Regions from separate parts of the Mesorhizobium sp. M6A.T.Cr.TU.014.01.1.1 genome, predicted to be linked through region 2. Evidence: predicted binding sites of a transcription regulator. Region 2 holds the regulator's gene; each other region holds the start of a gene.

Region 1 (3,319 bases), on a different contig from region 2:
TCGATGATGTGGCCGAAGGCGTTTTCGGCGCGCGGGTTGGCGGCGTCGACCTGGTCGGCCTTGCGTTTCGAATTGTTGGTCAGCATGACGTAGACCTTGCCATTGGCGGCATTGGGTTGGATATCCTCGGGGCGGTCCATCTTGGTGGCGCCGAGCAGGTCGGCGGCACGGCGGGTCTCGATCAGCACGTCGGCCTGGCTGGCAAAGCCGTTCTCGGCGGTTAGCGGACCCTGGCCAAAGACGACTGGCAGCCATTCGACCGACCCGTCCTCGGCGAATTTGGCGACATGGAGCGTGCCGTCGTCGAGAAGATCCAGGTTGGCGGCACGGTCCTCGGCGTTGAATTTGCCTGTGGTGACGAATTTATAGACATAGTCGAAACGCTCGTCGTCGCCGAGATAGAAGACGACACGGCCATCCTTGGCGACGATCGATTCAGCACCTTCATGCTTGAAGCGGCCCATGGCGGTGCGCTTCTTCGGCGTCGAAGTCGGATCGTTGACGTCGACCTCGACGATCCAGCCGAAGCGGTTGGCCTCGTTCGACTCCTTGCCGAGGTCGAAACGGTCGTAATGCGCCGGCCACTCATAGGCGCCCTCGGGAATGCCCAGGCGCTTGTAGTTGGCCGCTTCCGCGTGACCGGCCGGCAGTTCGCCCGAGAAATAGCCGTGGATATTTTCCTCGGCCATGACATAGGTGCCCCAGGGCGTGACGCCGCCGGCGCAATTGTTGACGGTGCCAATGACCTTGGTGCCGGTCGGGTCGGCATTGGTCTTGACGCGGTCGTGGCCCGCGACGGGGCCGGACAGCGCGATCTCGGTGTTGGAGGTGATGCGGCGATTGAGCTTGCCGTCGCGCACCACCTGCCATTTGCCTGATACCTTGCGGATCTCGACGATGGTGCCGCCATGCGCGGCCATCTCGACATCGACCTGTTCCTTGCTCAGCGGCGCCTGCTTGGCCTCACCATCGACGATGGTGACGAGGCCCGGGAACATCAGATGCGGGTTGGTGTATTCGTGGTTGACCACCAGCAGGCCATGCTCGGCCGAGCCGTCGAGCGGGATGTAGCCGACATAGTCGTTGTTGTAGCCAAACTGTCTTTCCTGGGCCTGCGCCGACTGTTTAGTCGGATCGAATTCCGGCGAATCGGCAAACAGCGGATCGCCCCAGCGCAGCAGCACGTCGGCGTCATAGCCCGGAGCGACATGATGCTTGTCGTCGACACCTGCCTCGACCTCGTCGAACGTGAAGGCCGAGCCGCCGGCGGCGCGGGCATCGTCGGCGAGGATCAGCGCGAGCGGGCTGACGGTGACGGCGATGGCGGTTGCCGCGAGCGATCCCTGTAGAAAACCGCGGCGCGAGAAACGCGCGGCGATGATCTCGCCCATCGTCTTGTTGTCAGTGGGATTGGTTCCTGGCCCATCGTTTTCCTCGAGCAGACTGGTGCGGAACTGGGCGTCGGGGGAGCGATGTTCGGTCGAGCGATGTTCAGTCGAGCGATGTTCAGTCATGGGGGGCTTGCCTCTGGCTTCTTTGGGATGGCTGGAGCGTCTTGCTTGACTGACCGCGTATCGCCGGGAGATCACAGTTTGATGACGTTGCCGGCCAATTTCCAGCCCCGATTTCATGTCCATGATCAGCCCCGCTTGACCGCGACCGATGCTTCGGAAACAAGATCTGCTGCAGGCGCGGAAGCACCGCTTCGAGAGGGACAAAAAGTGAGTTTTTGGGGACTGGGGCAGCTCGGCATTTCTACAGTGATCTTCCTGCTGGCGGCGACGGCGGCGAAGCAATGGGGACTGGCGCCGAGCCTCGGCAAGATCGTTCTGACCTTGGCGCTCTATTCGCTGGGCAATCTGATCATGCTGAGGCTGATCCGTGAATTCGGCATGTCGGTGTCTTTCAGCCTGTCGGCGGTGATCCAGCTGGTGTCGGTGAACGTCGTGGCCCTGGTCTTCTTCGGCGAGCGCGTCAATGCGTTGCAGGCGACTGGCATCGTGCTCGCCGTCGCAGCTGTGGCGCTGATAACGCTCGGACCTTATCTGCAAAAATTGTAATTGCGAGGGTCGATGAAGAATACCGCAAACAAGTTGCTCAACTGGATCGAATTCCCGGTGCTGCTGGCCGGACTGGTCATCGCCGGCGGATTGTGGGGGTTCGAGGAGCTGATGGAGGTGGCGCGAGACACCACGCCGCACGCCTTCGATACGGAAATCCTGCTCGCTTTCCGTGAAGCGGGCCAGCCTGACAATCCGATCGGACCGCCATGGCTGGAAGGAGCGATGCGCGACCTCACCAGCCTCGGCAGCGCCAGCGTGCTCGTGCTGATCACTGCTGCGGTGATCGTTTATCTGCTGCTGATCCACAGACCGGGACCAGCGTTTCTCGTTTTCGTGGCAGTGGCGGGCGGGCAGGCCCTGTCGAGCACGCTGAAGCTCGGAATCGACCGGCCGCGCCCCGATCTGGTCTCGCATCTCGCCGACGTGGCGACGCTTTCGTTTCCGAGCGGCCATGCGATGCTGTCGGCGGTGACATATTTGACGCTGGGCAGCATGGCGTCGCGCTTCCTGCCTGGGCGAACGACCAAAATCTATGTGCTGGCACTTGCCGTACTGACGACATTGCTGGTCGGCATCAGCCGCGTTTATCTCGGCGTTCATTGGCCGTCCGACGTGCTGGCCGGGTGGTGCGCCGGCTTCGCCTGGGCGATGCTATGCTGGCTGGCCGCATGGGCGTTGCAGCGATGGCGCGGGCAGACCGACGCCTGAACGACGCCGCGGCTAATTCTCCTCGAAAATTCTCGACAGCCGAGGGCCTGCTGTCCCAGCTGGCGCGCCGGCTCTGCAGGACACAACCAGTCTTGGTGCGTGCATGTCTGACATATGCATCATGATGCTTGAGCCATCACAATGATAGTATTATACATGGGAATGCAGACTCAGACGGGGGTTTTTAGCCGATGATCACTGCCGCGCAGATGCGCGCCGCAAGGGCGCTGGCCGGCATCGATCAGAAGACGCTCGCCGAGCGCGCCGGGGTTTCGCTTCCAACCATTCAGCGCATGGAAGCGAGCGACGGCCTGGTCAGGGGCGTGGTCGATACGCTGATGAAGGTCATCCAGGCCCTCGATGGGGCCGGCGTGGAACTGATCGGCGAGAACCAGGCCAGCGAGCGCGGTGGCAGGGGCGTGCGCCTCAAGCCGGTCGTGCCGCAGAACCCGCCAGGCTGAGCCGACAAAGTCGCGACGGCGACCGCCGACAGTCCTGCCGACGATCCCGCCGCCTTCTTGGTTTTACGCATGCCCCAAAACCGCTCT
Region 2 (3,319 bases):
GTACGCCGGGCAGGCCAGCCGTCGCGAACCGAGATCGCCGCGACCACCGGCCTCAGCCATTCGACCATATCGGCGATCTCTTCCGACCTCATCCAGGAAGGCATCCTGACCGAGAGCAAAGCGAGCGAGACCGTTTCGCTGAAACGCGGCCGGCCGCAGGTCGGCCTTAGCCTCAATCCGGAAGCGGCAGCGGTGTTGGCCGTCGTGTTGTCGCTGAATTTCCTTTCGGTCGCCGTCATCGATTATGCCGGACAAGTGGTCGCCGAGGAACAGCGCCGGCTGGACACGCTGACCATGTCGCGCGACGAGCTGATCGACGAATGTGTCGCCATCGTCCGGCGCCGGCTCGAAGATCCCGATCTCGATGTCCAAAGCGTCGCCCGCATCGCGCTGGCGATCCAGGGCATCACCGATTCCCATGCGCGCGCCATGTTGTGGTCGCCGATCACGCCGCAGACGAACATTGCCTTCGCCGACATTCTGGAACGTGAGTTCGGCATCCCGGCCATCATGGAGAACGACTGCAACATGATGGCCGTGGCGCTGCGCTGGCGCGACCCGGATCGCTACCGCGACGATTTCATCGCCATCCTGCTCTCCCACGGCATCGGCATGGGGCTGGTGCTGAAGGGCGAACTGTTCACCGGCACCCATTCCTCAGGCGGCGAATTCGGCCACATGATCCACCGGCCGGGCGGCGCGCTTTGCCGCTGCGGGCGGCGCGGCTGCGTCGAGGCCTATGCCGGCAACTACGCCATCTGGCGCAATGCAAGGCAGTTGAGCGAGAACGCCGAGCCGGTCGCCGATGTCAGCGACGCCGAGATGCGGGCACTGGCGGCCCGGGCGCGCCAGACGGACGGACCCGAGCGCGAAGCCTACCGCAAGGCCGGCGAAGCGCTCGGCTTCGGGCTCGGCAGCCTGTTCGCGTTGATCGATCCGGCGCCGGTCGCCATGGTCGGCGCCAGCGCTGCCGCCTTCGACCTGATCGAGCCGGCCCTGCGCGAGGCCATCGCTCAGACCGCCGGCGGTCAGCATTCGGGTTCGATTTCCTTCGACACTGAGCCGAACGAGCTGCCGCTGATCCGCGAAGGCTGCGCCATGCGAGCGCTGAGCTTCGTCGACCAGGAGATTTTCGCGCCGGGCGCGCAAGGGAAGTCCGGCACGGCCAGGAAGCACGTGGCCTGAATGGAAGAACGCAGCTTGAATTTAGGCAGTCTGTTCAGTCTTCCCTGATCGCATAGCCCGCGCCGCGGATGGTGCGGATGACATCGGGCATGCGGCCATTGTTGACCGCCTTGCGCAGCCGGCCGACATGGACGTCCACCGTGCGCTCGTCGATGTAGATCGTCTCGCCCCAGACATTGTCGAGCAACTGGCTGCGCGAGAACACCCGACCCGGGTGCCGCATCATGAATTCGAGCAGCCGGAATTCGGTCGGCCCGAGCCGGATCTCGCTCTTCTTGCGATAGACCCTGTGCGATTCGCGATCGAGCATGATGTCACCGACCTTCAGCACGCTGGACAGCACTTCGGGCTTGGCGCGGCGCAGCAGCGCCTTGACCCTGGCCATGAATTCCGGTGTCGAGAACGGCTTGACCAGATAGTCGTCGGCCCCGGTCGAGAGGCCGCGCACCCGGTCGCTTTCCTCGCCGCGCGCGGTCAGCATGATGATCGGCAGCCGCTCGGTTTCGGGACGCACCCGAAGGCGACGGCAAAGCTCGATGCCCGAAACCGCCGGCACCATCCAGTCGAGCACCAGAAGATCGGGCACGTTTTCCTGAAGCCGGATTTCGGCCTCGTCGCCGCGCGTCACCACCTCGACCTGATAGCCTTCGGATTCCAGATTGTAGCGAAGGAGGACGCCCAGCGGCTCTTCGTCCTCCACCACCATGATGCGCGGCGCGATCATCGGCCGGTTACCCCTGTCATGTCGCCGACGCCGGCATCGTCGTTTCGTCGAGCTTCGGCCGATCCGCCGGCAATTGCTGCCCGGTCACGACATAGTAGGCGTTTTCGGCGATGTTGGTGACATGATCGCCGATACGCTCGAGATTCTTGGCGCAGAACAGAAGATGCGTGCAGGCGGTGATGTTGCGCGGATCCTCCATCATGTAGGTCAGGAGTTCGCGAAAAACCGCCGTGTATTTCACGTCGATCTTCTCGTCGGCGGCGCGCAGCTCTTTCAACGCGCCGGCGTTGCGCGACACATAGTGCTCGACCACGCCGCGGAGCTGCTCGAGAACGAGATCCGCCATCGCGTCGATACCGTGCGAGAGATTACGCGGCGTGGCGCTCTGCCCGACGGCGCTGACCCGCTTGGCTATGTTCTTGGCCAGGTCGCCGATGCGCTCGAGATCGCCGGCCATCCGGATTGCGCCAACCACGGCGCGCAGATCTTGCGCCATCGGCTGCCGCTTGGCGATCAGCGTGATCGCGCTGTCGTCGAGTTCGCGCTGCCGCGCATCCATGATGGCGTCATCCGAGACGACGCGCTGCGCCATCGCATTATCTGACGCGAGCAACGCGCGGATCGAGGCTGCGACCATCGCGGCGGCAAGCTCGTCCATGTCGCGGATCAGCCTGTCGATGTGCTCCAGTTCCTCGTCGAAAGATGCGACGGTATGTTCACCCATGATACTGTCCTCGTGCTCGAAATTCGCCGGACCGCTTAGCCGAACCGGCCGGTGATGTAGTCCTGGGTGCGCTTGTCGTCGGGGTTGGTGAACATCTTGTCGGTCGCGCCCTCCTCGACCAGATAGCCGAGATGGAACATCGCCGTGCGCTGCGACACGCGCGCTGCCTGCTGCATCGAATGGGTGACGATGACGATCGTGTAGTTCTGGCGCAGTTCGTCAATCAGTTCCTCGACACGGGCGGTGGCGATCGGATCGAGCGCAGAACACGGCTCGTCCATCAGGATCACTTCCGGTGACACAGCGATGGCGCGCGCAATGCACAGGCGCTGCTGCTGGCCACCGGAAAGGCCAGTGCCCGACTCGAGCAGGCGATCCTTGACCTCGTTGAACAGGCCGGCCTTCTTCAGGCTCGATTCGACGATGCCGTCCAACTCCGCCTTGCTCCTGGCCAGACCGTGAATGCGCGGACCGTAGGCGACGTTTTCGTAGATCGACTTCGGAAACGGGTTCGGCTTCTGGAACACCATGCCGACGCGAGCTCGCAGCTCGACGACATCGATTTTCGGGTCGTAGACATCCTCGTTGTCGAGCGTGATCTTGCCGCTTACCCGCGCGATGTCGATCGTGTCGTTCATTCGGTTCAAGCAACGCAGAAAGGTCGACTTGCCGCAGCCCGATGGGCC
Region 3 (3,319 bases), on a different contig from region 2:
GTCGGGATCGCCGCCATGATCGCCTCTTTCTGCTTGTCGTTGAGCTTGTCGGTCATCGCCGATTCGATGAAGCCCGGGGCGACGCAGTTGACGGTGATGTTGCGGGTGGCGATCTCCTGCGCCAGCGACTTGGAAAAGCCGATCATGCCGGCCTTGGAGGCGCAGTAATTGGTCTGGCCAGGATTGCCGGTGACGCCGACCACCGAGGTGATGTTGATGATGCGGCCGTGCCGGCGCCGCATCATCGGATGGGTGAGCTCGCGGGTCAGCCTGAACACGGCGGTCAGATTGACCTCGATCACGCTATCCCAGTCGGCGTCCGCCATGCGCACGAACAGCCCGTCCTTGGTAATGCCGGCGTTGTTGACGAGAATGTCGACGCCTTCGAGATCGGCCTCGGCCTTCTGGCCGAGCGCCTTGACCTCGTCGCGGTTGGAAAGGTTGGCCGGAAACAGCTTGACCCGGTCGCCGAGCTCGGCAGCCAGCGTCTCCAGCTTTTCGACGCGGGTGCCGTGCAGGCCAACGATGGCGCCCTGCGCATGCAGCACCCGGGCGATCGCCTCGCCTATCCCTCCCGATGCACCTGTGACGAGCGCCTTGCGGCCGGTCAATTCGAACATGTCTTGTCTCCTGATCTAAGAGAACACCCTTCACACGGGTGGGGTCAAATCGTGGTTCGGTTATGCGAACGCCGCCAATGCCGCCTCGACATCCGCCGCCGTGCCGACAGCGCCTGTGGCGATTTCGCGGTTGATGCGCCGCGCCAGTCCCGACAGCACCTTGCCGGCGCCCACCTCGTAGAGCGTCGCAACGCCATTCGCGCCGAACCACTCCACCGTTTCGCGCCAGCGCACGCGGCCGGTCACCTGTTCGACCAAGCGGCGGGCGATGGCGTCCGGATCGCTGGACGGGGTGACCGACACGTTGGAGACCACGGGCACGGAAGGCGCGTTCTTCGTCACCCCGGCCAGCGCCTCGCGCATGATCTCGGCCGCCGGTGTCATCAGCGCCGAATGGAAAGGCGCGGAGACCTGCAGCATCAGCGCCCGCTTGGCGCCCTTTTCCGTGCACAGCTTCGCCGCCAGTTCGACTGCCGCCCTGGCGCCGGAGATCACCAACTGGCCACCGCCATTGTCGTTGGCGATCTGGCAAACTGAACCTTTGGCCGCCTCAGCGCAGGCGGCTTCAACATCGGCCTGTTCCAGCCCGATGATCGCCGCCATGGCGCCTTCGCCGGCCGGCACTGCCGCCTGCATGGCATTGCCGCGGATACGCAAGAGCCGGGCTGCATCGGCGACCGACACGAAACCGGCGGCGGCAAGTGCCGAATATTCGCCGAGCGAATGGCCGGCGACATAGGCGACCTTGTCCTTCAGCGAGAATCCGCGCGATTCCAGCGCGTGGATTGCGGCAAGCGACACAGCCATCAGCGCCGGCTGGGCATTAGCGGTCAGCGTCAACGTCTCTTCCGGCCCTTCCCAGATCAGCTTCGACAGGTTTTCGCCGAGCGCGTCGTCGACCTCTTCGAAGATCTTCCGCGATTCCGGAAAAGCGTCGGCGAGGTCCTTGCCCATGCCGACGGCCTGACTGCCCTGTCCCGGAAAGGTAAATGCGACGGCCATCTGTGGCTCCCAAGCGGCTGATTTTTCCTGCCTGTGACGCAAGGCAGGCGGGCAAGTCAAGTCCGCCATCAGCCCAATCCGAGCCGCTCCGGCTCGGCATCGCTGGCCGAGTGCCTGTTCCAAAAGGCTTTTTGTCGATCACTCATGATGAAAATCGCTCACGATTCGTTTGCTGGCTCTTCTTATTTCAGCCACAGGCGCTAGCTTTTTGTGACATATCGATGACAGCTCAATGACGCTTTTGTGTATGGTCGGGGGAATTGTAAGTTGGCAAGGACGAGGAAAGGCGCCGGCAAGGCCGCGCCACAGTTTCTGGAAGGCGATCCGGCCACCGGCTATCTGCCGGGCCGGAAATGGCCCGTTATCCGCTATGGCCTCGTCAGCCTGCTCGCTGCCGCCATTCTGGTGTTTGCGGTCGAACTGATCGTGCGCGGCGACTTTGCCGGCACCGTCGCCTTCTTCCTGCAGCCGTTCAAGCCGGGCTGGACCACCATCATCATTTTCGCGTTGATCCTCATCGGTCTCGATGCCGTGCTCGGCCGCAGCCACCAGAGCCTGATGATCGTCGCGCCGCTGACGCTGGCGCTGGCCTTTGTCGGCCATCAGAAATCGCTCTATCTCGGCGATCCGCTCTATCCGACCGATTTCTTGTATTCACGCCAGATCGTGGCGCTGATGCCGCTTCTGGTGCGCGAACGCCCGGGGACCGCCATCGCTATGGCGGTCGGCATCGTTGGCGGCCTATCGCTGCTCGTCTATGGCTGGCGACTATGGCGCCGCCGGGTACCGGCGCTCAGCCGTAAGGGCCGCCTTGCCCGGCTGACATTGACAGTGCCGCTGCTCGCCTTCTTCGTCTCAATCATGGATTACGCGACCTTCTCGTGGACGCGTGACCGGTTGCAGATCATCCCGATCATGTGGGACCAGAAGGAAAACTACGCCTCCAACGGCTTCGCGCTCGCCTTCGCGCTCAACGTGCCGATGGCCCACGTCTCGGCGCCTGCGGGCTATTCCGACAAGTCGATCGCGGCAATCGACAGGCCTGACGTGACGGTCTCCGTACCGGCCGAGAAGCCCGACATCATCATCGTCATGAGCGAATCCTTCTGGGATCCGACCGAGTTGCCCGGCGTCACCATCACGCCCGATCCGATTCCCAATGTGCGGACGCTGCGCTCGGGCTCGATGTTCTCGCCCGAATTCGGCGGCATGACCGCCAATGTCGAGTTCGAGGCGCTGACCGGCTTTTCCAATGCCTTCCTGCCGGCCGGCAGCATCCCTTACCAGCAATATGTCCGCGCGCCGGTGCCGTCGATGGCCACGTTCCTGAAGAGCCAAGGCTATGAGACGCGCGCCATCCATCCGGGCACGAGCTGGTTCTGGAACCGCACGCCGGTCTATGCGGATTTCGGTTTCGACGACTTCAAGTCGGAGGAAAACCTGCCATATCTCGAAAAGCGCGGGCCGCTGGCCTCGGACGCGGCGATGACCGACGAGATCATCCGCGAGGCCGACGCCACCGACGATCCGTTCTTCTTCTTCGCCGTCAGCCTGCAGAACCACGGTCCCTATGAGCCGAATCGCTACTACAATCCGACCCACAAGGTGCAGGCGCCGACCAGCCAATGGGCGAAGGATTCACTGCTGAGCTTCACAGAGGGAGCATCCGACGCCGACAAGGGCCTCGAGCGCCTTGT

Evidence for each region. Region 2 encodes PhoB, which activates phosphate uptake and scavenging genes when phosphate is short. Its sites were predicted from a motif close to TGTCATNNANCTGTCAT; they were not measured.
Region 1: EN885_RS14185 (PhoX family phosphatase) is a predicted target of PhoB. The motif match lies at 1,585-1,601, and genes of this name have one in related genera.
Region 3: EN885_RS28340 (LTA synthase family protein) is a predicted target of PhoB. The motif match lies at 1,844-1,860, and genes of this name have one in related genera.

The regions. Positions count from the first base shown of each region.
Region 1 covers NZ_RZPG01000010.1:223,909-227,227, forward strand. The annotation lists gene EN885_RS14185 (PhoX family phosphatase) at 1-1,514, opposite strand, end outside; gene EN885_RS14190 (hypothetical protein) at 1,722-2,060, shown strand; gene EN885_RS14195 (phosphatase PAP2 family protein) at 2,073-2,771, shown strand; gene EN885_RS14200 (helix-turn-helix transcriptional regulator) at 2,963-3,232, shown strand.
Region 2 covers NZ_RZPG01000015.1:28,391-31,709, reverse strand. The annotation lists gene EN885_RS17955 (ROK family protein) at 1-1,185, shown strand, start outside; gene phoB (phosphate regulon transcriptional regulator PhoB) at 1,220-1,909, opposite strand; gene phoU (phosphate signaling complex protein PhoU) at 1,926-2,633, opposite strand; gene pstB (phosphate ABC transporter ATP-binding protein PstB) at 2,669-3,319, opposite strand, start outside.
Region 3 covers NZ_RZPG01000032.1:70,206-73,524, forward strand. The annotation lists gene fabG (3-oxoacyl-[acyl-carrier-protein] reductase) at 1-620, opposite strand, end outside; gene fabD (ACP S-malonyltransferase) at 681-1,622, opposite strand; gene EN885_RS28340 (LTA synthase family protein) at 1,890-3,319, shown strand, end outside.